Regions from separate parts of the Paenibacillus pseudetheri genome, predicted to be linked through region 2. Evidence: riboswitches for the same ligand, from Rfam matches in the RefSeq annotation. Region 2 holds a riboswitch; the other holds the start of a gene.
The links. A riboswitch is a leader RNA that binds a small molecule or an ion and turns the genes downstream of it on or off. The one in region 2 is predicted to bind thiamine pyrophosphate.
Positions count from the first base shown of each region.

Region 1: another riboswitch for thiamine pyrophosphate. It lies ahead of L1028_RS08750 (ABC transporter ATP-binding protein); the one in region 2 lies ahead of L1028_RS07395 (ABC transporter substrate-binding protein).

Region 1 is NZ_CAKMAB010000007.1:116,170-132,492, reverse strand. It holds gene L1028_RS08815 (response regulator) at 1-167, shown strand, start outside; gene desA (Delta(5) desaturase DesA) at 337-1,401, shown strand; gene L1028_RS08805 (sensor histidine kinase) at 1,563-2,699, shown strand; gene L1028_RS08800 (response regulator transcription factor) at 2,699-3,301, shown strand; gene asd (aspartate-semialdehyde dehydrogenase) at 3,427-4,512, shown strand; gene L1028_RS08790 (hypothetical protein) at 4,629-5,027, shown strand; gene L1028_RS08785 (DUF3934 family protein) at 5,102-5,284, shown strand; gene L1028_RS08780 (pseudouridine synthase) at 5,399-6,091, shown strand; gene thiE (thiamine phosphate synthase) at 6,072-6,737, opposite strand; gene thiD (bifunctional hydroxymethylpyrimidine kinase/phosphomethylpyrimidine kinase) at 6,718-7,545, opposite strand; gene thiM (hydroxyethylthiazole kinase) at 7,568-8,362, opposite strand; gene L1028_RS08760 (ABC transporter substrate-binding protein) at 8,403-9,437, opposite strand; gene L1028_RS08755 (ABC transporter permease) at 9,434-10,207, opposite strand; gene L1028_RS08750 (ABC transporter ATP-binding protein) at 10,188-10,883, opposite strand; TPP riboswitch at 11,152-11,255, opposite strand; gene L1028_RS08745 (amino acid ABC transporter substrate-binding protein) at 11,479-12,315, shown strand; gene L1028_RS08740 (amino acid ABC transporter permease) at 12,366-13,034, shown strand; gene L1028_RS08735 (amino acid ABC transporter ATP-binding protein) at 13,049-13,801, shown strand; gene L1028_RS08730 (S-layer homology domain-containing protein) at 13,896-14,558, opposite strand; gene L1028_RS08725 (Fur family transcriptional regulator) at 14,880-15,353, shown strand; gene L1028_RS08720 (TIGR00266 family protein) at 15,670-16,323, opposite strand, start outside.
Region 2 is NZ_CAKMAB010000006.1:76,828-93,150, forward strand. It holds gene L1028_RS07380 (pyridoxamine 5'-phosphate oxidase family protein) at 1-379, opposite strand, end outside; gene L1028_RS07385 (MFS transporter) at 541-1,755, shown strand; gene L1028_RS07390 (hypothetical protein) at 1,836-3,287, shown strand; TPP riboswitch at 3,437-3,547, shown strand; gene L1028_RS07395 (ABC transporter substrate-binding protein) at 3,708-4,757, shown strand; gene L1028_RS07400 (thiamine-binding protein) at 4,838-5,131, shown strand; gene L1028_RS07405 (ABC transporter permease) at 5,128-5,889, shown strand; gene L1028_RS07410 (ABC transporter ATP-binding protein) at 5,906-6,748, shown strand; gene L1028_RS07415 (flavocytochrome c) at 6,862-8,412, opposite strand; partial or broken gene L1028_RS07420 (RidA family protein) at 8,662-9,041, opposite strand; gene L1028_RS07425 (MalY/PatB family protein) at 9,064-10,029, opposite strand; gene L1028_RS07430 (helix-turn-helix domain-containing protein) at 10,066-10,398, opposite strand; gene L1028_RS07435 (WecB/TagA/CpsF family glycosyltransferase) at 10,666-11,415, opposite strand; gene L1028_RS07440 (nucleotidyltransferase domain-containing protein) at 11,494-12,375, opposite strand; gene L1028_RS07445 (YncE family protein) at 12,562-13,605, shown strand; gene L1028_RS07450 (DHA2 family efflux MFS transporter permease subunit) at 13,674-15,197, opposite strand; gene L1028_RS07455 (TetR/AcrR family transcriptional regulator) at 15,390-16,280, shown strand; gene L1028_RS07460 (response regulator transcription factor) at 16,307-16,323, shown strand, end outside.

The DNA.
Region 1 (16,323 bases), on a different contig from region 2:
GAATGGAGAAGGCGAAGGATATATTGCAAAGTAGTAATGTGAAGGTGTATCAGATCGCCCCGCTTGTTGGTTATCAGGACCCACGATATTTTACTCAAGTCTTTAAAAAAGCAAGCGGTCAGACGCCAACGGAATATCGTGAAGAGCATACAAGGCAGGTTAATTAACGAAGAAGTACACGGAATGCATAGCTAAACTGGAAAAAAAGGGCGTAAGTATGACATTTATCATACCCTATACTTGATGTTTATGACTTATAGGATGACACTTTATCTCCTATACTAAGGATATATAAAAAGATCCTTAGCCAGACACATCAAGGAGGAAACGATAAAGATGACTACAAAACAGACATCACAGCTCTCCAGTCTTAAAAAAAGTGTAGCCCCATATGAAAAAAACGACCGCAACGCGAGCATAAGACAGCTCATTAATACTTTAGGGCCACTTGTGCTGTTATGGGGAGGAGCTTATTTTTCTTTATCCGTTTCCTACTGGCTCACCCTTTTGTTGGCCATTCCTGCAGCAGGATTTGTAATTCGAACTTTTATTATTTTCCATGATTGTACACATGGATCGTTCTTTAAGAATCGTAGAGCGAATGACATTATCGGAACGATCACAGGTGTATTAACACTTGTTCCTTATCGTCAGTGGAAGCATAGTCATTCCATTCATCACGCCAGCTCCAGTAACCTCGATAAAAGAGGGATTGGCGACATATGGATTATGACTGTTGACGAATATGAAGAAGCTTCATTCTGGAAACGTCTGTATTACCGGATTTACCGTAATCCAATCGTGATGTTCGGTTTAGGACCTATTGCTGTTTTTATGATTCAGTATCGGTTTAATGCAAAAGGCGCTAGACGTAAAGAGCGGATGAATACCTATTTAACAAATGTATCTATCGCAGCTCTCTATGGTTTGCTCATTTGGGCGATCGGCTGGCAAGCCTTTATCATGGTGCAATTGCCTATAGCCTTTGTATCTGGTTTTCTCGGAATATGGTTGTTCTATGTTCAGCATCAGTTTGAGGATTCCTACTTCGAGAATGAATCAGAGTGGAGTTATGTTATGGCTGCAGTAGAGGGAAGCTCATATTACAAGTTACCTAAACTATTGCAATGGATCACAGGGAACATCGGGTTCCACCATGTCCATCATTTAAGTCCAAAGGTACCCAACTATAATTTAGAAAAAGCACATAATGCTACGCCACCATTGCAAAAGGCGACGACCATAACGCTTAGCACTAGCCTGAAGGCGCTACACTTCCGTCTTTGGGATGAGGAGAATAAGTGCTTCATCAGCTTTAAAGAGGTAAAGTCGAGACTAAGCAAACCTAAGGTAGCGGGAGAAGTCCTGCAAGTTCATAAGTCTAGACTCCAAGGAGAATAATAACTATAGGTTCGAACAAAATAGGATTATATAGAAAGGTTAGAGCCGGAAAAATCATTCGTGGCTCTAATCTTTTTCTATTTATCGCAGTGGTTCAACAGATTTTCACTGAATTTGTGCTAGAATAAGGAGAGTAATGTATGGTAAAAAGGAGAGCGGTCATGCAAAAGTGGCATCATATTTTTCATAAAAGCACAGGTCTCAGCCCTTATGTGTGGGTCGTTTTTTACATTCTACCGTTTTATTTTATATTTCGCTCCTCCTCTACCTACCAAGTAGTTTGGGGAATCTTGATGATCGCTGTATTTTTTGTTTGTTATGTGCTTTCCTTTGTTTCTAAGGGGTGGCTGGTTTATTTCTGGACGAGTGTTCAAATATTAGTGTCTATAACGATGACGCTTTTGTTCGGATATATGTATTTTGCACTTTTTCTAGCCTTTTTTATTGGGAACATACAGAATCGAGTGGGGTTCTTCACACTGTACTCCATACATCTGTTAACTACGATCATTACAATCAATTATGAGCTGCTCTCGCGTAATTCAGTGTTTATTAGTCAGCTTCCGTTCGTACTTGTTAGTATGATTGCAGTGATTCTTCTACCCATCACTACCTACAACCGTAACAATCAAGAGAAGCTGCAAGACCAATTGGAGGACGCTAATAAGCGAATATCCGAACTCGTTAAGCTTGAAGAACGACAACGAATTTCGCGGGACCTCCATGATACATTAGGTCAGAAGCTTTCATTAATTGGTCTGAAGAGTGATTTGGCAGGGAAGCTAATCGACTCTAATCCTACCCAAGCAAAAGCAGAGATCAATGATGTACGACAAACGGCGAGAAGTGCGCTGAAAGAGGTTCGTGAAATGGTTACGCGAATGCGTGGCATTCGGCTTGAAGATGAACTGGTTCATATTCAGCAGTTCCTTGCGGCTGCGGAGATTGATTATATGCTGGAGGGGAATCCGAAGCTAACAAACACCTCATTGATCACGGAGAATGTCCTTAGCATGTGTATAAAGGAAGCTGTCACTAATGTTGTGAAGCATAGTGGGGCAAAGTCTTGCTCTATTCTGATTGAACCCTCACGAACGGATCTAGTCATTAAAGTGAAAGATGATGGGACCGGTATACCTGGGAATGATCTTTATTTCAAAGGTCACGGGCTGCAAGGCATGAGGGAACGTCTTGAATTTGTAAATGGCTGTATGGATATCGTGAGAAATGGCGGTACTACAATCGTGATTAAGGTACCCAATGCATTCCATCATCAGAAACAGGAGGTCATCCTATAATGATTAAAATTGTAATCGCTGAGGATCAACGAATGCTCCTCGGGGCGCTGGCTTCTTTGCTCGATTTAGAAGAGGATATGAAGGTCGTGGGCAGAGCAAGTAATGGGGAAGAAGCTGTAGCGATGGTTCAGCAGCTTAAACCGGATATCTGTATCATGGATATTGAGATGCCGGCAATGAGTGGTCTTGACGCTGCAGAAGCCCTGAAGACTAGCGGCTGCAAAACAATGATATTAACGACCTTTGCACGAGCGGGATATTTCGAACGTGCGCTCAAAGCGGGTGTTCATGCTTATTTACTGAAGGACAGTCCTAGTGAAGAGCTGGCACTCTCTATCCGGAATGTTATGGCAGGCAGACGCATGTATGCACCGGAGCTGATGGATGAAGCCTACAGCGGTGAAGTGAATCCATTGACTCAGCGGGAGAAGGAAGTACTTGGCCTGATCGCCGATGGCAAAAATACGAAAGAAATTGCCAGTGAGCTGTACATTACCACTGGTACGGTACGGAATTACATCTCTGTTATCCTCGATAAGCTGGATGTGGGGAATCGGATTGAAGCAATCACTCGATTTAAGGAAAAAGGCTGGTTTAAGTGAAAATATTTAATTTTTTAATGTTATTTTGATGTTAACACTCGCCAAATGATCTCCATCCGTATATCATTAATTATCGGCCTATTATTCACAATAGGACAGTTAATCAAAAGGAAGTGTATTTTCTGATGTCAAGAAAGCTAAGAGCCGGCATAGTGGGCGGCACAGGAATGGTAGGTCAGCGTTTTATTGCCCTTCTAGAGAATCATCCTTGGTTTGAAGTAACTGCGATTGCTGCCAGTGCTAGATCTGCTGGAAAAACGTATGAAGAATCGGCCAAGGGCAGATGGAAGCTATCCACTCCAATGCCTGAGAACGTGAAGAATATTATGGTTCAAGATGCTTCTAAGGTAGAAGAAGTAGCTGCGGACGTAGACCTGATCTTTTGCGCAGTAGACATGAAAAAAGAAGAGATCAAAGCGCTCGAAGAAGCTTATGCTCGTACGGGTACTCCAGTTATCTCCAATAACTCAGCGCATCGCTGGACTCCGGATGTGCCTATGGTTATTCCTGAGATTAACCCAGAGCATCTTGAGGTTATTGCGCAGCAAAGAAAACGTCTGGGAACTGAGACTGGTTTCATTGCGGTTAAACCTAACTGCTCCATTCAAAGTTATGTGCCTGCGCTTCATGCACTTAAAGAATTCAACCCTTCCAAAGTTGTAGTCACCACTTACCAAGCGATTTCGGGTGCGGGCAAGACTTTTGCTGATTGGCCTGAAATGCTGGACAACGTGATTCCTTACATTGGTGGCGAAGAAGAGAAGAGCGAGCAAGAGCCGTTGCGTATCTGGGGAAGCGTGCAAGAAGAAGGTATCGTAAAAAGTGAAGCGCCTACGATTACTTCGCAGTGTATCCGTGTGCCTGTAGCAGATGGACATATGGCTGCTGTATTTGTTTCTTTTGAGAAAAAGCCATCCAAAGAAGAGATTCTGAAACTCTGGAATAGCTTCAAAGGACGTCCTCAAGAGCTTGAACTGCCTAGCGCCCCTAAACAGTTCATTACTTATTTCGAAGAGGAGAACCGTCCACAGACCAAACTGGATCGTGATATTGAGAATGGTATGGGCGTATCGACGGGCAGACTGCGCGAAGATGCCATCTATGATTACAAATTCGTAGGTCTCTCCCATAACACCCTGCGCGGAGCAGCAGGTGGTGCTGTATTGATCGCTGAGCTTCTGAAAGCGGAAGGTTATATTCAGCCTAAATAAAATGGATGAGCTGTAAAGCTGATTCGAAATAGACACCTCATCAAAGCCTAGTCTTTGGTGGGGTGTTTTTTAATGGATTGATTTGGTGAAATAAGTTAGGGAAGGAGCTGATATACTTGTATAAATATTTATTAGCTTTTATATGGTTACCTTTAATACTATTCACAAGCGGGTGTACATCATCAACTCAAGAGGACCAAGAGTACGGAATATCTTCTATAAATGCTGAAATTCCTATTCCGAAGAACGCCAAGGAAATCGAAGTGACGACAACTTCAAGTAACCCTAATATAAAAATAGGCGTAAAGTACGAATTGGATAATATAGGGGGAGAACAAGGTTTTTACCGGCCTGAAAGCTATTTTAATAAATTAGAGGATGCTGGCTGGGAGGAGCAGGAGGACAAGCGGTTAGGGCATGTGCAATTTTTTGAAAAAGAGGGTACTGTCATCGCCATTGAAATACATGAAGATACCTTTGATATTCATGAAATGAATAAAGATGCTGAATTCTAATCAGAGTGAGAGTGTGGTAAAATAGATGAAGTGTATAAACTATACGAATTCTGAATGACTGACGGAGTGATATGATGGGTGCAAAAAGTAAAGGTGGCGGCACGGGCAGAGGTACGGGGAGTAAAGGCTGGACACGCTGGAACAAAACAGCAAAGCCAGTTAAACCTGCAAAAGGTGCTCCAACCACGGGTCCAGGCGCTAAAGATGCAAGTGGAAGCAAGGGCAATAACGTGAAAAAAAGCGGAAGCACCAAATAGCTCCCTTGAACTGGGTTATTCCTGAAAGTTAACATCTGATTTTGATCGTTAAAATCAGGTGTTTTTTTATGGATATAAGCAAGTATCAGTATCAGATGGAAAGTAGGATCATTATTGAGAATCGATAAATATATAAGCGAAACTGGATTTTGTTCCAGAAGAGAAACGAAACGACTTATTGCCGCAGGCCGAATCGCTGTTAATGGTATCGTCTGTGATGCGAATATTCTTTTAGAGCCAGAGGATATTGTATGGATTGATGGAGAGCCCATAACAAGCAGTAAAGGGGAGCCGGTATACCTCGCGTTGAATAAACCGATAGGCATTACCTGTACAGCTGCCCCAAATGTAGCCGGGAATATTATAGATTTTGTAGGTTATCCCTCACGGATCTTTGCGATCGGCAGATTAGATAAACACTCGGAAGGCCTCATTTTGTTAACCAACGATGGAGATATCGTAAACAAAATGATGCGTTCCGAGAATGGGCATGAAAAAGAATATGTAGTTCATGTAGACAAGCCGATAACGTCAGAGTTCATACATGCAATGTCTAGTGGTGTGGATATTCTTGGTGTCACAACAAAACCTTGTGAGGTCTATCGGATCGCGGAATGTCAGTTTAGAATTATCCTAACTCAAGGCCTTAATCTGCAAATACGCAGAATGTGCAAGGAGCTAGGATATAGAGTACTAAAGCTAGAGCGTATAAGAATCATGAATATTACACTTGATAGTTTGGAGCGGGGACAATGGCGGCATTTGAGCGGTGAAGAGCGGAGTGAGCTTATGACCCGCTTAAATTAACTTCGTGAACAAATCCTCTGGCTGCCAAGGTGATGTCTTCTGCGCCCGCAATAGCTGAGATAACGGATATACCGTCCGCACCCGCAGCTAGTACTGGTGCTGCATTGTCCACCGTGATCCCGCCTATGCCGACCAAAGGAATCGTAATTCCGCTGTTTCGTATTTCTTCAATAACCGATGTGCCTCGAACAGCGCGGGCGTCCTCCTTGGAAGAGGTAGGATAAATAGGACCAATACCCAGATAATCGGCTCCATCCGCAATCGCCTGCTGAGCTTCGGCGAGCGAATGAGCGGACACACCAACGATCTTATCCTCACCAAGCAGCTGCCTAATCGCTAGCGCAGGGGTGTCATCTTGTCCTACATGAATGCCGTCCGCATCAAGGGCGATGGCCAGATCAATATCGTCATTAACGATAAAAGGGACCCCGTTAGCACGACATATTTTTTGGAGCCGTCTTCCTAGATTAAATCTAACTTGGGCAGTTAGTGCCCCCATACCTTTTTCACGAAATTGGAACATCGTTATGCCTCCTGCGACGGCTTCTTTTAATACCTTAGCTGGGGCTATCCGACAATTCACACTGCCCATAATGAAATAGACTTTTAATAATTCCCGAAGTTGATCACTGTCTATTTGCTTCAAGGTTCATCCCTCGCAATCTACTCTGATATGCAAAATGATTCGTAGGTCCATGTCCAGCCCCTATGCCCAGCTCGTCTTCAATCGCCGCTTGTATAAAAGCTTTAGCTATGTGTGTTGCTTCGGGAACGGTTTTGCCCTTGGCAAGCTCGGCAGTGACTGCTGCTGAATAGGTGCAGCCTGTGCCGTGCGTGTGTCTAGTCTGAACTCGTTGATTCTCCATAAAGATGAATTCGTGACCATCATATAGGAGATCCACAACAGCCTTAGTTGAGGTATCATGCCCTCCTTTTAGCACTACATATTTAGAGCCCATGGCATGAATGATTTTAGCCGCTTCTTTACGATCGTCAATAGTAGTGATGCTCCTGTTGGTAATCATTTCAGCCTCTGGAATATTGGGTGTCGTCACTAAGGCTAGCGGGAGGAGATGATTGATTAAGGACTGAACAGCTTCTTGCTGTAGCAGCGTGGAACCCCCTTTAGCAACCATTACAGGATCAACTACAAGATTACTCCAGCTGTATTGCTGGATCTTCTTTGCTACGATACGTATGATGTCACTGTTAAAAAGCATCCCGGTCTTCACAGCATTCGGCTTCAGATCAAGTCCAATGGAATCAAGCTGCTGAGTAATAGCTTCCAGTGTCAACGGATAAACGCCTTGAACTCCGAGAGTGTTCTGGGCTGTCACAGCCGTAATAGCACTCATTCCATATACAGAAAGCTCCTGAAAGGTTTTCAGATCTGCTTGGATGCCAGCGCCACCACCGCTATCCGAGCCGGCTATGGTTAAAGCTTTAGATATCATCATTGTTCTCTCCTTAGGGTTGTTATCTGAGTTGCTTGATTATTGATTTATCTTGGTAAGTTTCAGCTGTGACCAAGCTCAATTGATTTAGAAACTCGATTTGAAAGCTACCCGTACCTTGTCCAGTGGTTAGTTCAGCGGCGATTTCAGCAGCCACTCCATAGAAGGAGAGAGCTTCGCCTGCGGCTTCAAGAGATGCTCCTTCACTTACCGCTAGAAATGCACCGACTACTGCACTTAGCAGACAACCGGTTCCCGTTACTTTCGTTAGAATTGGGTGACCATTGCTGGCAATGTAGGTGTTATCTCCATTTGTGATGACATCGTCTTTTCCGGTGATGATAACTACACAGCCTAACTTCCGAGCGGCTGTCTCAGCCAAGACAACTATATCGCCATCCCCTTCGCCTGCATCTACCCCTTTAATAGACCAGCTTTCACCAATGACATTGGCAACTTCCGCTACATTCCCTCGCAGAGCGGTAATTTGCATCTCATTCACCAGCTTTTGAGTGACCGCTGTTCGATAAGAAGTGGCTCCCGCACCCACTGGATCAAGAACTAAGGGAACGCCGTGCTTATTCGCAGATTGTCCCGCGAGCACCATGGATTGAATGGCGTAGTCATTCAGTGTGCCGATATTTAGAACTACGGCAGATGAAAATGCGGCGATATCGACCACTTCCTCGTGAGCATCTGCCATAAAGGGGGAGGCACCGAGCGCCAAAAGACCGTTGGCCGAGAAATTGGCTACGACGATGTTGGTGATATTGTGGACCAGTGGATTGGATTCCCGAACCTTGGATAGATAACTCATGATAATTCCTCCTCAAGTTTTATAAACGAAAAGCTAATGTTTAAAGATTAATAAAAGCATCCTCGGCTTTGATGTCAGTAGACAGTAAATCATTGTCTGATAGCCACTGTCGTACCTTTTCCCAAGAGGCGGACTCTTGATATCCAAAATCTTGGTCACCCGCATCCATTAGCGGTAGTAGAATCGATAGACTCTTCTCTTCAATTTTCTTATCGAGTGGAGAGGTCTCATCTTCGTGTGCAAGCAGCAAATTTAACGCTTTTTCCGGATTCTCCAGCACAAATTGTTGTCCTTTAGTAATTGCATTTAGAAACTTTTTGAAATAGGACTCAGAATTTTGTAGTCCTTGATCGCTGGCGACAAGGACTAGCTCGTAATAATCGGGTACACCGTAGTCCGTGGGATTGAACCCTTTAACGGGATGACCTTCTTTTTCCAGGATTAATTGTTCATGGTTAATGAACCCTCCCATAATGGCATCCACTTGCCCCGTCGCAATCGCCGGAATAAGGTCAAAGCCTACGTCGATTAATTTGCTGGCCTTAGGGTCACCCCCATCGTTTTGGATCATCGTATGAATCATGGCCTCATAAAGAGGAATGGAAGAATACCCAATTTGTTTACCTGAGAGGTCTTTAGGACTATGGATGTCTCCAGCCTGAGGTACCATTAAATGATTAAGTGGATGTCTCACAATCGCTGCAATCGAACGTACTGGAATGTTCTCACTGCGTGCCATGAGCACCTGAGGTTGATAACTAAGCGCTAAATCGACTTTATTCGCTGCCACAAGTTTCAGTGCATCGTTGCTGTCTGCGGGCATTTGGATCTCTACGTCCAGGCCTTCCTCTTGGAAATAACCATTCTGCTCAGCGGCATATAAAAAAGAGTGAACGGCATTGGGATACCAATCGAGCATAATCGTCAGCTTGTGCGTTTGTTTAATTTCGTTATTAGATGAATTAGTAGGAGGACTACTAACATTGGATGCTTTTCCGCAGCTGGTGAAGATTAGGACTGAACATATGAGAAATACGGGAATAAGCCATTTTCTTGGGGAGTTCAAATCATTCATTGCTTAGATCCTCTTTTCTTTAAAAATAATGGTTCGAGCAGAGCTATCATCAGAAACAACACTACACCGAGCGCGGACAACAGAAATACAGCGGCGAACATTTCAGCACTTTGCATATTTCCGGCCATCCTTCGGCTAAAGTAACCGAGTCCTTTGCTGCCTCCGAGCCATTCGCCGATGGTTGCTCCAATTACGCAGTACACAATGGATAGCTTTAGTCCTGAGAAAAAGGAGGGCAGCGCCAACGGGATTTGGGTTTTAGAAAGCAGTTGCCAGCGGTTTGCGCCAAATGTTAACAATAAGTCTTTGTAGGCTTGACCACTTGTACGAAGTCCGTCATATGTACTCACAACGACTGGAAAAAAGGCAGTTAGAAAGACAACAGCCACTTTGCTCCACAGCGTATACCCGAACCACATAATAAAAATGGGGGATAGCGCGATTAACGGGATCGTCTGACTGATAATAAGGAACGGATAGATGGCCTTTTCAAGGGGGCGAAACAAGAACATTCCGGTGCCCAGCAGTGAACCACAGATAACCGAGAGAACAAAACCTACCAATATTTCCTGCAGTGTCGCCAATAAATGCGGTCTGAGTAATTGCCTGTGTTCGATCAATGCGATACCTATTGAAGAAGGTGCAGGTAGGATAAAGGCTGGAATCAAGTGAAGACGAACAGCTGACTCCCAGATCACAAGAATGAACAACAGCAGTAGAATGAAGGGGCCGTAATTGTTTAGATATTTTTTAAAAGGTATGGGCTGCATACAGTCTCCGCTCCAACTCTTCCCGTAACGCTATAAACCGGGGTTCATAGTTCAGCTTGTAATGTCTTGGCCTTGGTAAATCAACGACGATCTCCTGTAATTCGCTATGCACGCCTCCAGACAATAAATAAATCCGATCGCTTAGTAATAGCGCTTCCTCTAGATCATGAGTGATGAGCATCACTGTTTGACCCAGCTCATCCCAAAGCTCCAACAGCCAACGGTGTATCTCACGTTTGGTCATAGCGTCGAGCGCTCCAAATGGCTCATCTAGCAGCATAAGACCGGCCCCGCCACCAGCTACAAGCGTTCGTAGAAATGCGACTCGCTGTTTCATGCCACCCGATAGCTCATGGGGATATGCCTGCTCTACATCGGCCAAACCGAAGTGTGACAGCATTTTCCGAATGTGAGAGATCGTCTGTTGTTTGCTAAACCTTGCTTTAATCTCCCAGGGCAAAAGACAGTTGTCGAGCACGGTTCTCCAAGGCAACAGCAAATCCTGCTGAGGCATGTATGCGATCTGACCTAAGCGAGTAGAGGATGACGAGTTCGAATGAATTATTATTTTCCCATGAGTGGGTTCGAGCAAGCCTGCTATAGTTTTGAAAAGCGTACTTTTTCCGCATCCGCTAGCCCCAATGACAGAGACAAACTCTCCTTGCCTGATATCCATGGATAGATCTGCGAATACAGGGGGGTGTTCTGATTCCGGAAAAGAGTAGGTTAAGCCTTGAATGGATAGGATTGTCGTGATGATCGAACCTCCTAAAAAGTTTTGTGATTGATAAACTTCTTGTGTGGCTTCAAACAAAACTTGCTTCGGAAGCATACGCTTAAGTTTTGTGATTGAATGTAAACAAATAAAGACCCATTCATTTCCGGTGGGAAATAAATGGGTCAAAAAGTTCATTCTGCATAGGAACACTAAAAATGCATGGGATGAAAATTCTGCTCCACTTCCCTCCGCTGGTATGATCCAGATCAGGTTCCAAGGGTCCGGAGCTTGAAGCTCCGTCTCAGTCGGCCGACTCCCCTAGTGAAATAACAGGTCCATATTTAATTTGTTTATAAATATACCATATCTTTCTGAGATGTAAAGAGAGGATCTTATGAAGGATTATTCTAAGAATGGGTAATATAAGGGTAGAGATTTACCTAATATTACAATTCCGATGTATATAATCGGAAAAAACCATTGACGGTAAACAGCAGCCAGTGTAGTATACAATTTACCGGATGAATTCCGGGTAAAGAGAGGGGAATTAATAATGAAAAAACTAAGTTTAACTATTCTATTGGCGTTAACCGTGGTGTTTGTAGCGGCCTGCGGCAATAATTCGAATACCGATACTTCTAAGAATTCTTCAGCTGGAACGAATGGTGGAAATACAGCCACTGCGCAAAACAGTCTGGAAGCTGTTAAAGCTAGCGGTAAATTGCGTATTGGAACAGAAGGGACGTATGCACCCTTTACTTATCATGACGCTTCGGGGAAACTGACCGGCTTTGACGTAGAAATTGCTGAGGAAGTAGCGAAGCGTCTCGGTGTTGAACCAGAATTTTTTGAGACACAGTGGGACGGTATTTTTGCTGGGATGGATGCCAAGCGGTTTGATGTTATTTTTAACGAAGTATCCATTAATGAAGATCGTAAAGTGAAATATGATTTCTCTGAACCGTATATCGTATCTAAAGCGGTATTGATAGTGAGCGAAAACAATGAGGATATCAAAACATTTGCAGATCTTAAGGGTAAAAAAGCCGGACAATCGCTAACCAGTAACCTTTCCGATATCGCCCGTGAGAACGGTGCTGAAATCGTTGCTACAGACGGGTTCAATCAAGCGATGGACCTATTGACCTCAGGTCGTATTGATGCGACTGTAAATGATGGTTTGTCTTATCTAGACTTGAAGAAGCAAAAGCCTGATGTGAAAATTAAAGTGGTAGATGAGATTCCTGACGGTTCGCAAAGCGCAGCTGTTTTTTTAAAAGGCAACGATGAGCTGATAAAAGCAGTTAGTGATGCAATTGTTGAAATGAAGAGCGATGGCACATACTTAAAGATTTCTGAGAAATACTTTGGTGCTGACGTTTCAAAATAATACAAGGTTTCAGAAGCTGACCAGCTTGGAGCCAAAAAGGATGTCTAAAAATGGATGACCGCAAAATACAAATTTTCTTAGATTCACTGCTACCCCTGCTAAAAGCTGGGGTGGCTTTTACCATTCCTTTGGCATTGATATCATTTGCACTGGGATTGATCTTAGCGATATTGACTGCACTAGCTCGTCTCTCCCCGTGGGTACTTCCGAAGCTAATCGCTCGCTTTTATGTATGGGTCATTCGTGGAACGCCTTTGTTGGTACAACTGTTTATTATTTTCTATGGTTTGCCGGCAGTTGGAATTGTGCTCGACCCTTTCATAGCCGCGACCATTGGATTTACGCTTAGTGTAGGGGCTTATTCATCAGAAATCATACGTGCTGCTATCCTGTCTATACATAAAGGTCAGTGGGAGGCGGCCTTCTCCGTTGGGATGACTCGTGCCCAGGCACTGCGCCGCGTTATACTACCACAAGCTGCCCGTGTTTCTGTACCGCCGTTATCGAATTCCTTTATTAGCTTGGTCAAAGACACTTCACTGGCAGCGACCATTACCTATACGGAGATGTTCAGAACAGCACAACAGGTTGCTTCCACCTCCTATGAGCCACTGCTGATCTATTGCGAAGCAGGATTGTTCTATTTACTATTCTGCTCAGTGTTATCAGCACTGCAAAATTACTTGGAGAAACGACTGAGTCGTTACTCTGCGAGCTAAAGGGGGAGACAATTATGATTGAAATACTTAATTTGCATAAATCCTTCGGTGAGCTGCAGGTATTAAAGGGCATTGATCTCGAAATGGAGCATGGCAAGGTGCTGGTCATTATTGGCCCATCGGGTTCAGGCAAAACAACGCTTTTACGCTGCTTTAATCTGCTTGAAGTCCCTGATCAAGGAAGCTTATCGCTCAGTGATATTAAAATTAATTTCACGGATAACAAGAAAATTCCCCAGAAGTCCATTTTGGCATTACGCCAAAAAACAGGGATGGTCTTTCAGTCCTATAATCTTTTTCCGCATATGACTGCACTAGGCAATGTAATGGAGGGGCAGGTTACGGTCCAGAAACGATCCAAGGACGAAGCACGCGAACATGCCCTTCAGTTGTTAACCAAAGTTGGCTTGGAGGACAAAGCGGATGCTTATCCGCACCAACTGTCTGGTGGTCAGCAGCAACGGGTAGCTATCGCTCGTGCCATGGCAGTAGATCCAGAGGTGCTGTTGTTCGATGAGCCTACCTCTGCGCTTGATCCTGAGTTGGTGGGGGAAGTGCTTAAGGTTATTAAACAGTTAGCGGCAGAGGGAATGACTATGGTGATAGTGACCCATGAGATGAAATTTGCTGCTGATGTGGCTGACCGGATCATTCTGATGGATGGAGGCCATATTCTAGAGCAAGGGACTCCGCAAGAAGTTCTTGAGCATCCGCAACATCCTCGTGCTCTGCAATTTCTGAACAGAATTAGTGGCGAAGAAGTATAGAAGAAGAACAACACGCAAAAAAAGCAGTTCAGGACTATACCTGGGCTGCTTTTTCTTGTTTAACATTCAATGTTAGTGGTGCGTCGCTTCTAGGTTAGGATTTAATACCGGTCTTCATGAATTCCAAAGCATTATAGAGCATAATCGCAGCTTCGGCGCGAGTGATTTCACTTTTCGGATTAAACTTCCCGTTGGCGTCTAAACTATTGATCTTGTATTTAAGCGAACGTTGAATACTGCCTTGGTAAGAAGGGTTCAACGCAGCATCGTCAGCGATATCTACGGGCACTATATTGATCATTGGCAGATTCCCAATGCCTTCGACCCCTTGCACTAGATAATTGGTGAACTCTTCTTTGGTCATTGTTTTGGTTGGATCAATATCCTTAGGAAGCTCGACACGATTGTAATACGCATTGATAAAGGCTTCAGCGTACCAAGCTTTATCCTTGACTTTCGTGAACAAGCCACTAGCAACGGGAGCTTTGTTGAAATCAATAGCCGCGAGACTAAGCTGGAGACCACCCGAAATGAACTGGATCCCTTGTGCTGTTGTTACTTTGGAGCTGGGCAGGAATTGGGATTCACTAACCCCTTTGATCAAGCCTTGATTTTTTAAAGAAATAATTTTTTCTTTGCCGTTTATATTGTCAATATCCTTAAAGGTGTTTCCGGCTGCAAATATTTGGCCACCCAGAGAGAAGGAGAGAATCGCAACGGTTGTAATCGCGGCTAACGTTCTTTTTTTCATATTCATGGTTATTTCACCTCGTTGTATGGATAGGCCTCGTGGCCGCTATCAACTTCTTAAACGCAGAAAAATATGGAAAGGTTGCGGTCAAACCTGCATTATTTCACGAAAAAGTAGATTTTGGCAGAAAAATAGGCAGGAATAGATGAAAGAACTTTGGATAAGAGAGCTAAAATGTTATAATGATGTCAGGCTCTATTCATTCGTGATTATTTTTGATATGATTATATCGTAACGATTACTATTTACGTTTAATATTTTGATGCATAAATGGGTGCGTCTCAGTGGATACGGATGTTAAATCATTCCGGGAAGGTAGGAGATCAAATGGATCAAATTTCAAATATCAGTCAGCTTTTTGCGGCGCAAAAATATAAATTAACGCCCCAGCGTGAGGCCATAGTGAACATATTGCTCGACAATGAGAAAGATCATCTCAGCGTAGAAGAAGTATATATGCTTGTTAAGCTCAGCTATCCGCATTTAGGGCTGGCAACGGTTTACCGTACACTTGAGCTCTTATGCGAGCTTCACATTGTAGAAAAAATGAACTTCGGAGATGGAGTCGCTCGTTACGATCTGCGCGGGAATGATCATTCTCACATGCATCATCATTTGATATGCAGTGTGTGCGGCAGGTTGGAGGAAATTAAGGATGACTGGCTGGTGGAGCTGGAGAAAAGAGTGGAACGTGAATATGGCTTTAACGTCACGGATCACCGCCTTGATTTCAAGGGCACTTATGGCACATGTAAACGAACGGGCTGCAAAAAAGAAAAAGCAAACAAAGCGGTCTCTTAAGACCCGCTTTCTAATTGAAAGAAGAAGCTGTCCCAGAAGTAGTAATTGCTGCTTAGGGGGCAGCTTCTTTTTTGGAAAGTAATTAGGTGAAAAATCCCTCTAAAGAACTCATAATTGGCCGATATGAATGGAAATGGGGAAATCCTCTCTATAAATCGGCGAAATATCTATATTTCACAACAAATCAGTTGAATTATAGGGAGATATTCCTTAATTTGCACGCTAAGCAGCGCTTCTTAAAAACCGGAGAAGCGCTACGTTGCGTTTTAAACTGTTAAAGGAAATCCTACTTATGGGAAATCCTGCGTCTTTTTTCTTAGCTTCGAGTGGGCACGAAGGATTTAATCCACGTTCCGAAGCTCCCTGGGTTACGGCTCTGAACGAGGATTACACCTTCTCCGCGGAAACGGCAGACAAGCGCTTCACCACTGGTTAAACTGTTCAACCAACCCGAGGCTGCTTTTTCTACCTTATAGTCCATATAATCTGGCCAGGCGACGAGATGTCCATTGTCGATAATCATCTCTTCACCAGGTGCTAAATTAATGGCGTGGATCGCTCCGAAGGAGGACAGGAATACTGTTCCTCTGCCGCTGATTTCTACAATGAAGAAGCCTTCACCAGAGAAAAGTCCGCGTGTTAAATTTTGCATTTTGGTATTTACTTGAATGCCTTCCGTTCCGGCTAAGAATCCGTCCTTTTGAACTAACAGCTTATAGGATCCATCTAATTCGATAGCTTGGATATCACCTAATGATCCAGGAGACAGTAGGACCTCACTTTGACCACGGATAGCTCTGAGTTCCTGGAAGAAGAACTTTTCACCGCTCAGCATTCTTCCCAGACCCCGCATTACGCCTCCATCAGCCGTTCCTTTTAACTCTACGTTAGGCGACATGGCAACCATTGCGCCCATCTCAGCTTTAACGCTTTCGCCGGGATCCAGATATACCTTCAACATTGCAAAAGC
Region 2 (16,323 bases):
ACTCAATACGCGTTGGAGTAAGTTCAAGAATCACATAATTAGGGTCGTCAGGCCCTGTAAACCACGGCTCCAGCTCTTTGTTCCATACCTTTGTGCGCAGCCCTTCATCCTTAGAAATGGCAACGGTGGCTTCAATCTCCAGCACATCCTTGCTTCCGCCTGACTCATATCCAAGCAGCAAAAAAGCATCCGGATTATTCGATAACTCCTCCACCTTATGCGTTTTGCGATTGGTAGCTAAATAAATCTTCAAACCCTCATGGAAAATGGCCATATAACGTACTTTCGGCTTATTTCCTTCTTCGATCGTACCAAAGGAACCGAACTTGTTGTCATCCAATGCTCTAATAATGAGTTGCTCCAGTTGTTTGTTATCCATTACGTAAATCTCTCCCTTCAAGCATGTAAACAAAAGTTTATATATCCAAGCTCACCGTTTGGATTTATCATAACAATGGTGCTTATTATAATGTACCCTTCCGGGTCACATTGAATCCGAACTTACTCCATAAACTACTTTCAATATAAGGGGCTTACTTCGTGAAAAAACTGATCTGGATCGGCTGTCTTTCCTACTTTGTCATTGGACTTGCTCATGTAGTGCTGGGATCTATTCTTCCCGTTCTGTTACAGCATTATGACCAAAATTATAGTGCCGGCGGGCAATTAATCTTTAGTCAATTCACTGGTTTTCTGGCTGGTGTGCTTGTCTCTCCCCTACTCAATCGCCGTTTTGGGAAACGAGGAGGCATCATTATCGCCACCGCTCTTCTCCTAACTGCTGAGATTGCGTATGCTTTTCTACCTCCTTGGGAGTGGATGTATGTTATTGCTGTTGCGGCTGGCTTTGGTTTCGGTATGATCGAAGCCGTCATCGGCACCATCATTATCGGAGCTGTGACAGAAGGAACCGCGATCGCGATGAGCCGACTTGAAGTCCTATTTGGGATAGGAGCACTTGTAATGCCTCTTATCGCCAGTCCGCTCATTGCTACCGGAGCATGGAGATTGGCATTCCTAATTGTCGCTGGCTTCTCATTACTTTCCCTCATTCTCTGGGGAAGAGGCCATTTTGGGAATCTGCAGCGCATACTGGACGAGCGAGCACCTCGCAAAGTCTCAGCATCCCCGCATTTCTCGCAGTCCAGCACACAGCTTCCGTATAAAGGGAAACAATGGATTCTGCTGAGCATCTTCATCCTTTTCTTCTTTCTCTATGTAGGTACGGAGATGAGTCTGGTCAACTTTATGCCCGCCATCTTTATCGCCAAGCTAGGGATGACAGAATCTGCTGCGGCGCTGACAGTTACTTTCTTTTGGCTAGCTATGTCTACAGGAAGATTGTTTGCTGGAGTGATTGCAGAGAAAATTTCTTACCGTGTATACATTTTAAGTAGCTGTTTACTAACCTTGTTACTGCTGGCTCTTTTTCCGTTCACAGATAATCGATTAGCTGCATTCATCGTAATTATGCTACTTGGGCTATTTATGTCCGGTATTTTCTCCATAGCTCTAGTCTTCTCCAGTAAGATGCTGCCAGGAGCCGAAGAGTCAACACCCAGCATAATGATCGCTGCTGGAGGTGTCGGTGGAGCTCTGCTGCCCCTATTCATGGGCTGGTCTATGGACCATCTAAAAGTGGCACAAACTGCTGGATTACTTGCCGGTTTTGCCACCTTCTTGTTCTTGCTGAGCATTGCCGCATGGAGGTTCCAATCCAGGCAAGCAGTCCAAAGAAAGAGTTCCAGTATTTAGAATGTAAGAATGGTATCAACCTAATCCTTTTAGGGTAATGTCAACTATAAGCATATTCTGAGCACAAGGATGGACGATGAATGGATAAGCTTTCAACTGAGCCTTTATTACATACTGCGCTTATGCAGTTTATTTTTCCCTTTTCAATAAAAAAGGGCGATTCTAAGAAGCTTATCCAACAATTGCAGGATGATGGCTTCACACGTTTTTTTCTGGATAATAAAGAGCTAGAAAATGCCTATTACGGAGAAGGCCACTGTGTTTCCCATGAACGGATGGAGCGCACCTATTTACCGTTTGCTGCACACATTCTTTTTCCACGCAAGAAGGATGTAGACTCTTTCCGCCGCTTTTCCAGAGTCAATAATCTGGACTGTATTCTAGAGATTCCTCAGCAGTCTATATTTTTTAAAATTCTCTCGACGGATATATTCATATGTCCTTTTCAGCTTGGATTTGTGACGATACGTGTCCAACTTGAGGGGGATTCGATTCCCTTTAGTATTGCACTGGAATTCGCGGACCGCTTCCGGACGCTTGAGAATACCTTCGTACAGGATGACTACACCTATATCCATTGCGGGGAACAGACCTATGAGATGGTAGAGGATTTTGTCTTCCGAAATCTGGTGGATGGCCTGGAGCCTTTTCTGGATCACTCGGATATCAATGGGGCTTATTTCGAGACCCTTCCCTTTTTCGTAGATGAAAGAATGCAGGTGCAAGCCTTTTACGGCTTTCAGAATGAAGGAGATTCTGATGAGATTAGTGTAAATATACGCTATCGCGCCTCTCAGCTTGATGGAATGGATCTAAACGGGAAGCCCTATGCCAGTGCCAGCGATCCAGCGTATATTGCGAACTATTGTCATGAGCATTCCTATAATCGATGGGGCCCAGATACGTATTATATGATGAATGAGCAGACCTTTTGCTGCCTAACCCGAGCTGAACCAAAGATCGCCGTTAACCTGGCCAACCAGATGTACGGGCAATATTATTACGGATTTCTACTCAATATTTTCCACAAAATTGTTCTGCTAAAGCTGGCAAATATGCATTCCCGACTACGTATAAACCACGATTATGATGAGATCGATAATTTAATCTACTCGATTAATAAATTCTCGGCAAAGTTCTATTTCTTGGAGCTGATTTCACAGTCGCAAGGACGGGAGATTTTCCTTCAGCTGCGTAAAGTATACGGGAACGACGCTCTGTTCGAGGAAGTAAAAGAAACCTTGACTGACCTGTTTCAGTATCAAGATAAATTCCAGTCGAAGCGCCGGGATAATCTGCTGATGATCCTCACTGTATTTACGGTGGTAAGTGGGATTTATGGCATGAATCAAGTCATTGACGATCTGGATGGAAAGATTCAATGGAGTAAGATGGTTAGCTATTCCCCCTTTGAGTTCCTTGCTCTCTTCGTGATTATGAGCGGGATAATGATCAGTGTTGTCCTTACGCTAGGTGCTCTGGTTACTGAGCTTAAGCGGCGTCATCGCAAGAAACATAAAGATCTGGATTAATGAAAACGGACTAAGAGATTTGAAAAATTTAGGAGCGTGCTACTAGACATTCCGAGAACAGCCGTCTATAATACACCGTATGCAAGCATAAACGCCTTCAGCGTCCTTATAAGGACGATTAGCGTTTAAGCGAGAAATACCCGTTAACTTCATAGAACCAGGGGTGCTGGAATTGGCCGGCTGAGATTGTATCCCACAAGATACTGACCCTTATACCTGATCTGGATAATGCCAGCGTAGGAATCGCCAATTGGTTTTGGTCCCTGTGACCTTTACTAACCTTGCGCCAAGCCAGCGTCCCGATCACTCGGGGCGCTTTTTTTGTGTAGATCACAAAAGATGTAGAAGAAATGTACATACTACACTTTACGGTTCATGTTGGATGACGGGATCTGGCAACCTTAAAGGAGAGAAGAAGACATGCAAGTCAAAAAAGCACTTATACTTAGCCTCACCTGTATGCTCATTCTTGCGATTGCCGGATGCGGCAGCAACAATGGGAATACAGCCGGAAACAAAGGGACTGCTGCGGAATCGAATGCTGCGACCGGATCAAATGCTCCAAAAGAGCTTACCAAAGTTAAGGTTGCACTGGATTGGACACCGAATACGAACCACACCGGTCTATATGTAGCCAAGGATCTTGGTTATTACGCGGAAGAAGGTCTGGATGTAGAAATCGTTCAACCTGGCGCAGCGGGCTCCGATACCATGGTTACTTCTGGGGAAGCTGCTTTTGGGATCAGCGCTCAGGAAGGATTGACTCTAGCTCGTCTACAAGGCGTTCCTCTTGTCTCGATTGCAGCCATTATTCAGCATAATACTTCGGGATTCGCCGCTCCAGTGGATCGCAATATTAAATCGCCAAAAGATTTTGAGGGTAAAACTTACGGAGGTTGGGGCTCTCCCGCTGAGGAAGCAGCCATGAAGGCGATCATGGACCCTGTTGGTGGCGATGTGAAAAAGGTGAAGCTAATCAGTATTGGTGAAGCTGACTATTTTACCGCAGTCAAACGTGACATTGATTTCGCTTGGATCTTCTACGCTTGGACCGGTATTGAAGCCGAACTGCGTGGAGAGCCTCTGGATATGCTGTATTTGAAGGATTATGCGCCTCAGCTCGATTATTACACCCCTGTGCTGACCACGAGTGAGAAGCAAATTTCTGAGAATCCAGATTTGGTGAAGGCTTTCCTGAAAGCCACATCGAAGGGTTATCAATATGCGATTGATCATCCAGAAGAGGCTGCCGCTACATTATCCAAGGCTGTGCCTGACCTTGATGCAGAGCTTGTCCTAGCTAGCCAAAAATGGCTTAGCCCGAAATATAAGGACGACGCCCCACGCTGGGGAGAGCAAAAAACCGAGGTCTGGCAGAATTACGGCGACTGGATGTATGATTTGAAGCTGCTGGACAAACCGCTGGATGCAGCTAGTGCATTCACGAATGATTTTTTACCGGCGGAGTAGATAACAATTATAAATGAATCACTTCGTTATCAAAGTTGGCTTTTTGAGGTTACCTATACAATTTGAGAGGATTGATTATTGTGGCTAACACACTATTAAGCATTCAAGTAATTCCTAAGACTCCAAACAATGAGGACTCCATCCCCTACGTAGATAAAGCGATTGAAGTTATTCAAAAATCTGGCGTTAAACATCAGGTGAATCCACTGGAAACTACTATGGAAGGTGAGCTGGGCGAGCTTCTGGAGGTTGTACGTCAAATGCAGGAGGCGCTGATCGAAGCAGGCAGTCCAAGCGTGATCTCCCAGATCAAAATCGCTCATAACCCTAACGGAATCAGCATGGACAAACTGACGGAGAAATATCGGCCGTGAGATCGACCTGGAAGCTAATATGGCCGCCCCTTGTGGCGGTCGTCTTCTTTTTAACCGTATGGCAGTTATCTGTTTCTCTATTCCATATCGAATCCTGGATTCTGCCGAGTCCTGCTGATATTGCTCGCGAATCCACCAGTAATGCCTCAGGTCTCTGGGCTCATACGATGGCTACGCTCCGACTCACATTAATCGGTTTTCCTATTGGTACAGGTGTAGGCTTGATCGTTGCTCTAATCTTGCATCTTTTACCTTGGGCTAGACGGGCTTTTTATCCACTCATTATTCTGAGTCAAAATGTTCCCTCTATCGCACTCGGACCACTGCTTATCATCTGGTTTGGCTTCGGTCTTTTGCCCAAAATCGTGCTGATTACACTGGTATGCTTCTTCCCGGTAGCCGTCGCTGCAATGGGCGGCTTGTCTCAAAGTGATCAGGTCATGATGAATTATATGAAAATGGCGGGCGCAAGCAAGTGGCAAATCTTCACCAAGCTGGAGCTTCCGTCTTCTATCCCGGCACTATTTTCCGGTGTGAAAATATCTGCTACTTATGCGGTTATGGGAGCCGTGGTCGCTGAATGGATTGGCGCGGATAAAGGGATTGGCTATTATATGCTCCTGCAAAAATCCGCTTACCGTACGGATCGGATGTTTGTCGCTATTGTTATTATTGTGCTCCTGAGTCTTGTACTTTTTGCTATTATCGCCTTGCTCGAAAAATGGTTAGTTCGCTGGAAACCGCGCCGTAACTCATAGAAAGGAAGATGCCTGTATGTCTCAAGCGACGCAAATAGAGCAAAGAACAACAGAAATCATAAGCTCTCCTGAAGCTCATACTGCACCACCTGCTCTCGAAGTAAGCGGCATCTCCAAGTCCTTCACCCATCGTCGCCGCGAGACGAACGTGCTGAACAACGTCTCTCTTAAGGTAGAGCAGCAAGAGTTCGTTTCGATCGTCGGTCCTTCCGGCTGTGGAAAAAGCACCTTATTCCATATGATCGGCGGACTAGTGAAGCCCGATGCAGGAACGATCCGCATGAACGGCAAGATCGTTACAGGTCAACGTGGTGAAATCAGTTATATGCCGCAGCAGCCTGCGCTTTTTCCTTGGCGAACGATTGAAGATAATGTACTGCTAGCCGGGGAAATCAAAGGCGCTCTGCAGGATGGAGCTCGTGAAGAAGCGCGCCAGTGGCTCGCCAAGGTTGGCTTGAATGGATTCGAACAGGCTTATCCGCATATGCTGTCTGGTGGGATGCAGCAGCGTGCTGCTTTTCTCAGAGCATTGCTGGCTCCGCAGGAGTTGATGCTGCTCGATGAACCTTTCAGCGCACTGGATGCACTAACTCGCAGTGAAATGCAGCGCTGGCTGCTGGAGCTGTGGGAGGAGAATCGCCGCTCCGTGCTGTTCATAACCCACAACATCGAAGAAGCGTTGCTGCTCTCGAATCGTATTTATGTATTCTCGGGCCGCCCCGGCTCCATCCTACATACTGTTGACGTGCCATTTCCACGGCCACGCCGCGATGAGATTACGGATTCCCCAGAATTCCTTAAACTCAAACGCCAGCTGTCACAGTGGATGCGAGAAGAACAAGCTAAAAGCGAGAAGTAACTTTTGAATGGGGGTTACTCCACTCACTTTAAACGTGAGATCAAACAAAGAACCGCCCGGGCTTCAATTAGCCCAAGCGGTTCTTTTGTTTTAACCAGAATAGCAGTTAAATCTTATTGTGCTTGTACGAACTCTGCAGATTTAATCCCTGCTTGACGGCCGAAAATAATGATTTCTGCTACAGAGTTACCGCCGATCCGGTTTTGACCGTGCAATCCGCCTGTAACTTCACCAGCCGCATACAGGCCAGGAATAGCAGCGCCGTCTTTATTTAATACTTCTGTGTTCGTATTGATCTTCACGCCGCCCATGGTGTAGTGAATCCCCGGGGCGATCTTAATAGCGTAGTAAGGACCAGCGGACAAATCGTTATCCATCCCTGTTGTTCTGCCGAATTCAGCATCGTTCTTGTTCTTTACTGCGCTGTTCCAAGTATCAAGTGTCGCTTTTAGCTTATCGGCTGGAACACCGATTTCTTTCGCCAATGCTTCGATGGTATCCGCTTGGATTACGAAGCCCATTTTGTCATATTGTTCAATTGCTTTCACGCGTGATTTGACGCCGGAATCAAAGACAAGCGTTGCCGCTTTTTCAGGAAGTGTATTGATCGCTTCGGTAACTTTATCACGTGTAGTCAATTCGTTTACGAACCGTGTGCCTTCGCTATTCACGAGGATAGAACCTTCGCCGCGTACAGCTTCCCCGATCAGATAAGATTTTTCTTGTTGAACTGTTGGGTGAACCTGGATTTGATCCATATCAACGGTGATTCCGCCAAGCGCCTCAATCATCTTGATGCCATCGCCGGTACTGCCGATTTGGTTAGTCGTAACGTATCCTTCCAGATCAGGTCTAACTTTAGAGATCATATCCATGTTGGATCCAAAACCACCTGTTGTTACAACAACTGCCTTCGCTGTAATGGTTTTTTCATCAGCTTGGTTAAAGAGTACTTTGACGCCGTTAGCCTTACCGTCTTTTTGAGTAATTTCTTTAACATCCGCGTTCACAAACAGTGGAATTTCTTTTTCTTGTACGTTTCTAACCAATCCTTTGACAAGGTATTGGCCTACCGCAGAGCCGTCTTCTGGACGGTGGGTACGTTTTTCACTCATGCCGCCTGTGATCGTAATATTGTTCAGCTTGATTCCGATCGAATCCAACCAATCGATCGCACTTGCGGAATTGTCAACGAAGAAACGAAGCATCTCTTTATCGTTCGTGTCATGCCCGCCCTTTAGTGTCTCTTCATAAAACTTATCATTGCTATCTTCAATGCTTTGCTCTTTTTGAAATTTCGTTTGGGAAGCGTTCATCCCTGAAGAGGATTTACTTGTATTCCCGCCTGCAACCGGCATTTTTTCTAAAATAACCGGATTCAAGCCTTTAGCCTTAGCTTCCAGTGCAGCAGACATTCCCGCACCACCAGCACCAACAATAACGATATCATAATTATCTTTTAATTGATCCAGTGGTGTGTAGCTAGCCTCTGATGCGCCTGATACGGCTTCAGCTTTATCATTTTTTGCCGTCTCATTTACCTTACTTTTGTTCTCATTGCCATTACTATTACCTGCGCTGTTGCTATTACTGTTACCGCAGCCTGCGATTACGAGCATGACAGAGAGAATGAGAATGAGAGCAGTACTTGTTGTTTTCTTCATCTTTATAACGCCCCTTTGTGAATGTTTTCACATTTATAATAACGCAAAGTCGATGTTTTGTGAAGGTATTTTTGTAATTAGTTATGATTACCGTTACATTTTCATGAATATTTTCATTTAAATTTCCAAAAAAATCCTCCTCAGCTTACTACACAAAGAAAACCGCCCTATCCAGGGCGGCCTCCTACCTTATTTTCTGATCAACGTTTGAAACACAAATTTGGGTAGTACGGACTGTCTTCGCCTTACTTATGGTATATAAGCTATAACTTCAATTTCTACGAGCCCATCCTTAGGCAGACGTGCTACTTCAACTGCGCTGCGAGCAGGATACGCTGAGCAAAAAACCTTCCATAAATCTCATTCACCTTAAGAAAATCATTCATATCCTTTAGGAAAACGGTCGTCTTTATTACCTGGTCCATGCTTGTACCCGCCACTTCCATTATGGCTTTGACATTCAGCAACGACCGTTCCGTCTGTTCCCCAACCGTAGCAGGAAAAGTCCCACTAACCGGGTCTAGTCCGAGTTGTCCTGAAGTATATAGGACGTTCCCAAGCTTTACAGCTTGAGAATAAGGTCCAATTGCACTAGGTGCATCCGTTGTTATTACAATTTCTTTATGCATACTTGTCATTTTAAAAGACTCCTTATCCAACTTGTCCATTAGTGTTACCGTCATATTCCTTTAGCATTTCTGCCTGTTGCTCTGGCGTTAACTTCGCAATACCGAATCCCGTGAAGCCCCATATCGTCGCAAAGATTATTCCTGTCCAACAGAGAACAGCCCAAGGTAAATAGTCTAATGTTGCAACACCCAGCGTTCCCGCCATATAAGCACCTGCAGCTGTCCAAGGCAGAATAGGCTCGGTAATCGCCGCTGAATCCTCGATGGTACGTCCCAAGTTCTTCGGATGCAAGCCCGAAGTACAGCTAAAGGAACGCTGCTCAGCCTCGGTTGATATCTTCCCGATTATCGTATGCTCATGGCCTTCATGGATAAAATCGGCATGAATATCATCCGAGACAATATAAGCATCATACTTTGTACACAAGCTAACGATTCGTTCTAGTTCAGCTCGTGTCCATACCCATCCAACCGGATTATGCGGTGAGATGAGCAGTATAATTTTAACCCCTGCTTGCATTCGAAACTCCATATCAGCAAAATCGATCTCATAACGCCCATTTACTTCACGAAGTGGACTTTCCACTAATACGCGGTTATTTAGCTCTACCGATTTGGCAACCGGCTGATAGGCTGGAGTATGGATTAACACTTGGTCACCTGGTTGAGTGAAGTTCTGAATGATCAGAGAAACCGCTTGCACAATACGAGGGCAAAACACGATCCATTCTTGCGGAACCTCCCAATCGTAGGCTTTTTTAATCCATCCCTGAACTGCCTCATAATAAGGTGGAAAAGGATCGGTATATCCATATATGCCATGCTTCGCCATCTCCGTTACTCGCTCTATCACCTGTGGAGGGGCTTGAAGATCCATATCCGCGACAGAAAGCGCTATCATTTCTCTGCCCGAAACTTGCGCCATACCATCCCATTTAGCGTAATTGGTCCCATATCGGCTAACAACCTTATCAAAGTCTATTGTCATCTAGCCCACTTCCTCTCTTTAGAGTTCTGTTTATTCTCACTTAATTTTTTGCAAATAACGATAAACTGTTGGCTCAGATATCACCAAGGACTTAGCGACTTGAGAAACTCCACCTTTAAGTAGAAACACACCCTGCTCGTTAAGTACTTTCACAAGTTCAATCTTCTCTTTCGAGGACAATCGCTCTGCCGGGACATTAATTTTACCGAGCACCGAATCAATCATGTGCTGGAGCAGGTCATCTACGTTTCCTTGTAAATACTCTTCCGTCTGCTTCTCTACAACCTCTTGTTGTGGTATTAACGGTACTGGTGGAAGTGTTGATCCTCCTTGTAAAATGTTTTGTATCCACTCAGCTGCAACCTCCATATGTGTGACATCAATGAACCTATAATTGAAGCAATAAAAGAAGCAATTGGAAAATAGGACTCTAGGCAGCTGTGATCTTCTATCGTGTGAGCATCTCACCCTACAACATTCTTAAAAAAGCAATCAGTAATATATTGGAATTGTTCCAGCCAATATTCTCCCATAAATACTTACGGCATACTTCCTGTAAAGCGATCACAAAAAAAGTCTTTCACTACTTCTACAAATTGCAGAAATAGCGAAAGACTATATATTTACTGCTATACCTTATTTCCTAATCATAGCTCGATACACGAATTTAGGAAGAACTGCTTGCCTGCGCCAACGCGACTTTTGTCCTTTGGCCACAGGTGCGAAGATGAGTCGATGCAGCCACTCCAAATTGAGTTTCTTCCATATCGCAGGGGCTGGAGTCACTTTTCCCGCTATAACATCCAAGCTTCCCCCCACGCCAAAAACAACCTTAACCTGAGAAAGCGCCTGCTTATGCTTATAAACCCACTTGTCAGAGTACGGAGCCCCCATCGCAACGATCAGGAAATCTGGCTGTGCGTGCTGAATCTCTGCCACAATGGCCGGTTCCTCATCTTTAGTAAGAAAACCATTATGTCTTCCGGCAATTTTCACATTCGGATATCGCTCTGTGATCTTTTCGACCGCTTTACAACTGGTATGCTCATCCGTACCCAAGAAATAAAAGCTCCAGCCCAGCTTATTCCCTTGCGCGAGCAGCTCAAGAAGTAGTTCATACCCCGTAACTCGTTCAGCTATAGGGTCACCTTTTCTTCTCGATGCCAGCACAATGCCAATCCCGTCAGGAGTAATCAAATCTGCCTCATGGAGTATGGTTCGAAGCAGCTCGTCCGATTGACTTGTTATCGTAATTTCCGGGTTCGCCGTAATCAAATGAAATAGCTTCGGTTCTCCGGATTGAATATGTTTTGTTAGATGAAGTGTTGTCTCGTTTAGTGTTAGTTTTGAAAAAGGTACGCCTAATATAGAGACTGTCCCAGCCATTTAATCACCTCTTACTGAAAAGTTCATTCCAGTATACCTTACCGTAATCAATAAGGATAGTCAGCGTTATTACTCCGTTTATTCCTCCAAAAACTTCCACCACTCTATTAACCAAGGTTCATCGATCCCTCTCAGGCGAAATTCCTCCAAGAGTATCTTTCGAAATTGTTTTTCCATTTTGACAAAATTATTGTCCTCCTGGTACATGGGAGCAAAGGACGCATCCTCTCTAAGATAATTCCAAAAATCGCCTGCACACTCCAAAATTTTTCGACCTACGACCGTTTGCTGCGCTACGGGAACAAGCCATTTGTCATAGGGATACGGATAACCTTCAATGGTGATTGCACAGCGTAAAGCTTCTTTATAAAGGGAAACCGCTAAGAATAAGATAGGAAAGGCGTCGCCACGAACTACAGGATTATCTAGACTTCTGGCATAGCTTCTTAGCTGTATGTATGAATTCTTACGAAATCTCATTAGAACTTCAGGTTGGAGTGGAACATAAGAATGAAAAAGTGACTTCAGATCCAGCAGATCGTAGTAAATATAGGACACTGATGCATTCCACAGCCATTCCATATCCCCGCTCATTAAAGCTTCTTTGATATCAGATATTTTATGGAGTGTATAATGCCCTGTCTTCCCACTCGGAAGCCTTAAATCCATAAAAAAACTACTGTGTTCCGGAATCAGCCCCGCTTCCTCGAACCGATGATTAATACTGTTGTAAGATTCATCCTCACAAATAATGATTACATCTACATCCGACTGCCCATCTACCACCCCGAGTGCGGTCGATCCATCTAGGATAATGCTTACCCTCTGACGATCCTCTTGCAATAACGGATGATTTAGGATCTCTTGCGTAATGTATTTTCCAATCTCCTCTAGTAATTCGCTATGAAGCAGCAACTTATCAGGTGTTAGTAAAATATCCGACAACACTGATTTCATCATCTTATCCTCCATCCTCCAATCGATCTCATTTCCCCTGAAATATAGCGTTTACATTTAACCTTAAATGTAGATTTGGGAATATCATTCTATACCTCAGAGGTACATCTTGCAACGATATATGTAGTACCCTTTTGCCTAAGCCTAAATATAATGAAGCATCTAGTCATTTGAAGAGGGGGTTATATCATGGCGTTACCCACCATCATAACCACAGTTCCTACATCCGTACCTGTCGGAGATATTGAGGTAAATCCCATTACCAATCGGGTATACTTCGTAAACCCTAACACTACAGCCGGAACTGTTGGTGTATTAAGCACCCTGACCAATCGGATCATTGCAACAATACATGTAGGTAGATTTCCGCTCAAGCTTGCCATCAACCCAAGAACAAACCGTGTGTACGTCACCAACTTCCGCGATGGGACGGTATCTGTAATTAGCGGACGGACAAACCGTGTAATCAAGACCCTCCAAGTGGGCAGCAACCCTGTTAGTGTTAACGTTAATGTTCGAACGAACCTGATTTATGTGTCGAGCGCCTCTGGCATCGTAACCGTCATCGACGGCAGATCGAACTGCATTCGGACTACTATCCAGATCGGTGGCCGCCCTTCCGCTATCGTCATTAATAAACGTACCAATCGCATTTATGTAACGAACACGATAAACAATTCCGTATCGGTCATCAACGGTAGTACACAAACTGTAATAGCAACCATCAAGGTTGGAAACAACCCAGTAATCACACCTGCGCTAAATCCGATTACGAACCGTATTTATGTAGCGAACAACTTAAGCCGCTTTCTTTCCGTGATCAATGGCCGCACCAACAAGCTCCTCAAGAATGTACAGCTTGGACGGTTACAAAGCGAGGTCATCCTTAATCCGCTTACAAACCGTGTTTACGTGTCCAGTGCTCAACAGGTTAAACAAGGGAAGCTTTTTGTGCTTAATGGAAATACCAATAAAGTGATTGCAACTAGAGTGTTATCTTCCTCCTCCAGCACATTCATCAACCCGATTACAAATCATTTATTTGTCAGTAATTTCAATAAGAACAGAATGTCCGTGTATAACGCCAGTACGTTTAAAAGAATCGCGGTATTCCCCTCCGTAACAGGCGTAAACATCGCACTTAATCCACTAACGAACAGGTTATATGTCGCAAACGACAATTCCATCACAGTCATTCAGGATGGTCCAAGATTAACACATCATTATAAGTAATCTTTACTTTCTTATATTTGCAAAAAAAGGCGCTTCACCTATAAGGTGAGCGCCTTTTTGAATATAGACTAATGCGTTGTAACTTGCTTAGCAGCTACTTTCTTTGCAGTCACTTTCTCTTCTGCCGTTTCCTTAGGCTGTACACCTCTTTTAATAAAGAAGGCTAGAATAAATGCAATAATCGCTACGCCTACAGATACCAAGAATGCATCGTTAATTCCTTCAATAGTAGCTTTCGCAATGACTTGATTTTGTATACCAAGCAATTGGTCTGCCGAAGGCTTAGTCGTTAATTTACTTACAGCATCAGCGACCATATCTTTCACATGTGAAGTAGTACTGTTAGACATAATGGTTACGAGCAGTGCCCCACCAATCGCCCCTGATACTTGCTGAATCGTACTGTTCATGGCTGTACCATGCGGCGTATATTTGGCTGGGATAGAATTCAAACCATTGGTCATAACTGGCATCATCACCATAGAGATCCCGAACATTCTCACAGAATATAGAATCATGAGTGTCGAATATTTAGTTGTTTCAGTCAAATCACTAAAGAAATACGTACTAATCACTACAATCGCTAGACCGATTATCGCTAAGACCTTACCGCCGAATTTATCGAACAATTTACCTGTGATTGGTGACATAACTCCCATAATCAACGCACCGGGCAACATTAGAAGTCCCGAATCCAGAGGTGAAATACCTCTAATATTTTGCAGGTAAATCGGCATTAACATCATCGCTGAGAACATCGCCATATTCAGTGTAATCGAAATCGCTGAGGATAAAGCGAACATCGGATATTTGTACACTCTGAAGTTAAGCATAGGCTCCTTCATCTTCATTTGGCGCATAATGAAGATCACTAATCCAATCGCTCCGATAATAAGCGCGGAGTAGACCATTGGATCGTCCCATCCTTTGTTCCCAGCGGAACTGAAGCCGTATAGTAGACCTCCGAAACCAATCGCTGATAGAACTACAGATAAGAAATCGATCTTAATTACTACATCTTTTTTAGGATCATGCAATTTAAAGAAGGCCAGAATGAACACCAATACGGCGATTGGGGCAATCATAAAGAATAGAACAGGCCATTCATAGTGCTGAATAATCCATCCAGATAATGTAGGTCCGATAGCTGGTGCAAAAATCATAACCAGCCCGAACATCCCCATAGCTGAACCACGTTTCTCAGGCGGAAAGGTAGTGAACAATACATTCATTAATAATGGCATCATGATCGCAGCCCCTGAAGCCTGAACCATTCTGGCGATCAACAACACAGGGAAGCTTGGTGCTAATCCGCCGATAAAGGTTCCTATCGCAAATAATCCAATGGCGATTAAGAACAACCTTCTCGCGGTATACTTTTGAATCAAAAAGGCTGTTGAAGGAATCATAATCCCGTTCACCAACATATAACCCGTTGATAGCCACTGTACCGTTGAGGCACTGACATCAAAATCCTTCATAATCGATGGTAAAGCTATATTGAGTAGGGTATTACTCAGTAAAGCAACAAATGCACCAATCATGAGGATTGCCAATATCCCGTAGGACGCTTTACTTTCCTTTGCTTTCATTTTGGAATCCTCCATTCTATAATCATACTAACGGTTCAAATTTGAACTCGTGTTATAATCCAGTGTAGAATATATTACTCCCTTATTTCTCGCTTGGCAAGACAAAAATCATTTAAAATTGAAATTGTATTAAGTGGAAATATACGCTAGTCTATATTGGAACAAAGAGTTCCGCTTAAAGGGGCACCTCAGATGATAAATAAACGAAAAGAGCAAGTGGTTCATAAAGCACATGAATTATTTATTGAAAAAGGCTATCACGCCACATCCATTCAGGATATTTTGAATCATAGCCGGATCTCCAAAGGATCTTTTTATAACTATTTCCCTTCCAAAGGAGATCTCTTTAAGGCTGTATTCACGTCTATTCACATTCAGCTTGAAGAAGGGCGAAATTCAATGCTCATTGGTCAAGATCCCTCTGACATTAAGATTTTTGCCGAGCAGGTTCAGCTAGTCATGAAAATCAATAAAAAAAATAAATTATTACAGCTCGTTGAAGATGCTTTGGTCTCCAATGATCCAGACTTAATTACATTTATCAAAAAAACAAAGTTCAGCCTGCTAACCTGGGTATATGAACGTTTCCTTCATATTTTCCCTGCGGATAAAAAACCCTATTTACTGGATGGAGCCATCATTTTTAACGGGATTCTGCAAAATATGCTGCAAATCAACAATGCTATGAATGAAGTCATCACCTCTAAGCAAATCATTGATTATTGCACTACGCTTATCCAAACCATTGTTGAAGAAGTAAGTGAAATGGGCATTCAACTCATCTCACCAGATCACGTGGATAAGTTATTGCCCGCATCGGAATACACTGACTTTTTCAATAATGATCTATCCTTTGCGACCATAAGCTTGAAGAAAGTTATAGAGAGATCCTTTGCGCCTGGTGATGCGAACCTCACCAATTATCTAAAGCTGTTATACTTTATCCAGGAAGAAATCATGAACAACAAGGAACCGAGACAGTTCTTAATCGAAAGTGCTCTACTATCCTTAAGGACATGCCCTAATCTAAATGAAGCCAAAGAGTTTAAGCATTATCAGGATGTATTATCTAAAATGCTGTAAAGCTAACTAAAAGTGTGGTGGAGCATTTGTTCAAGCTATTATT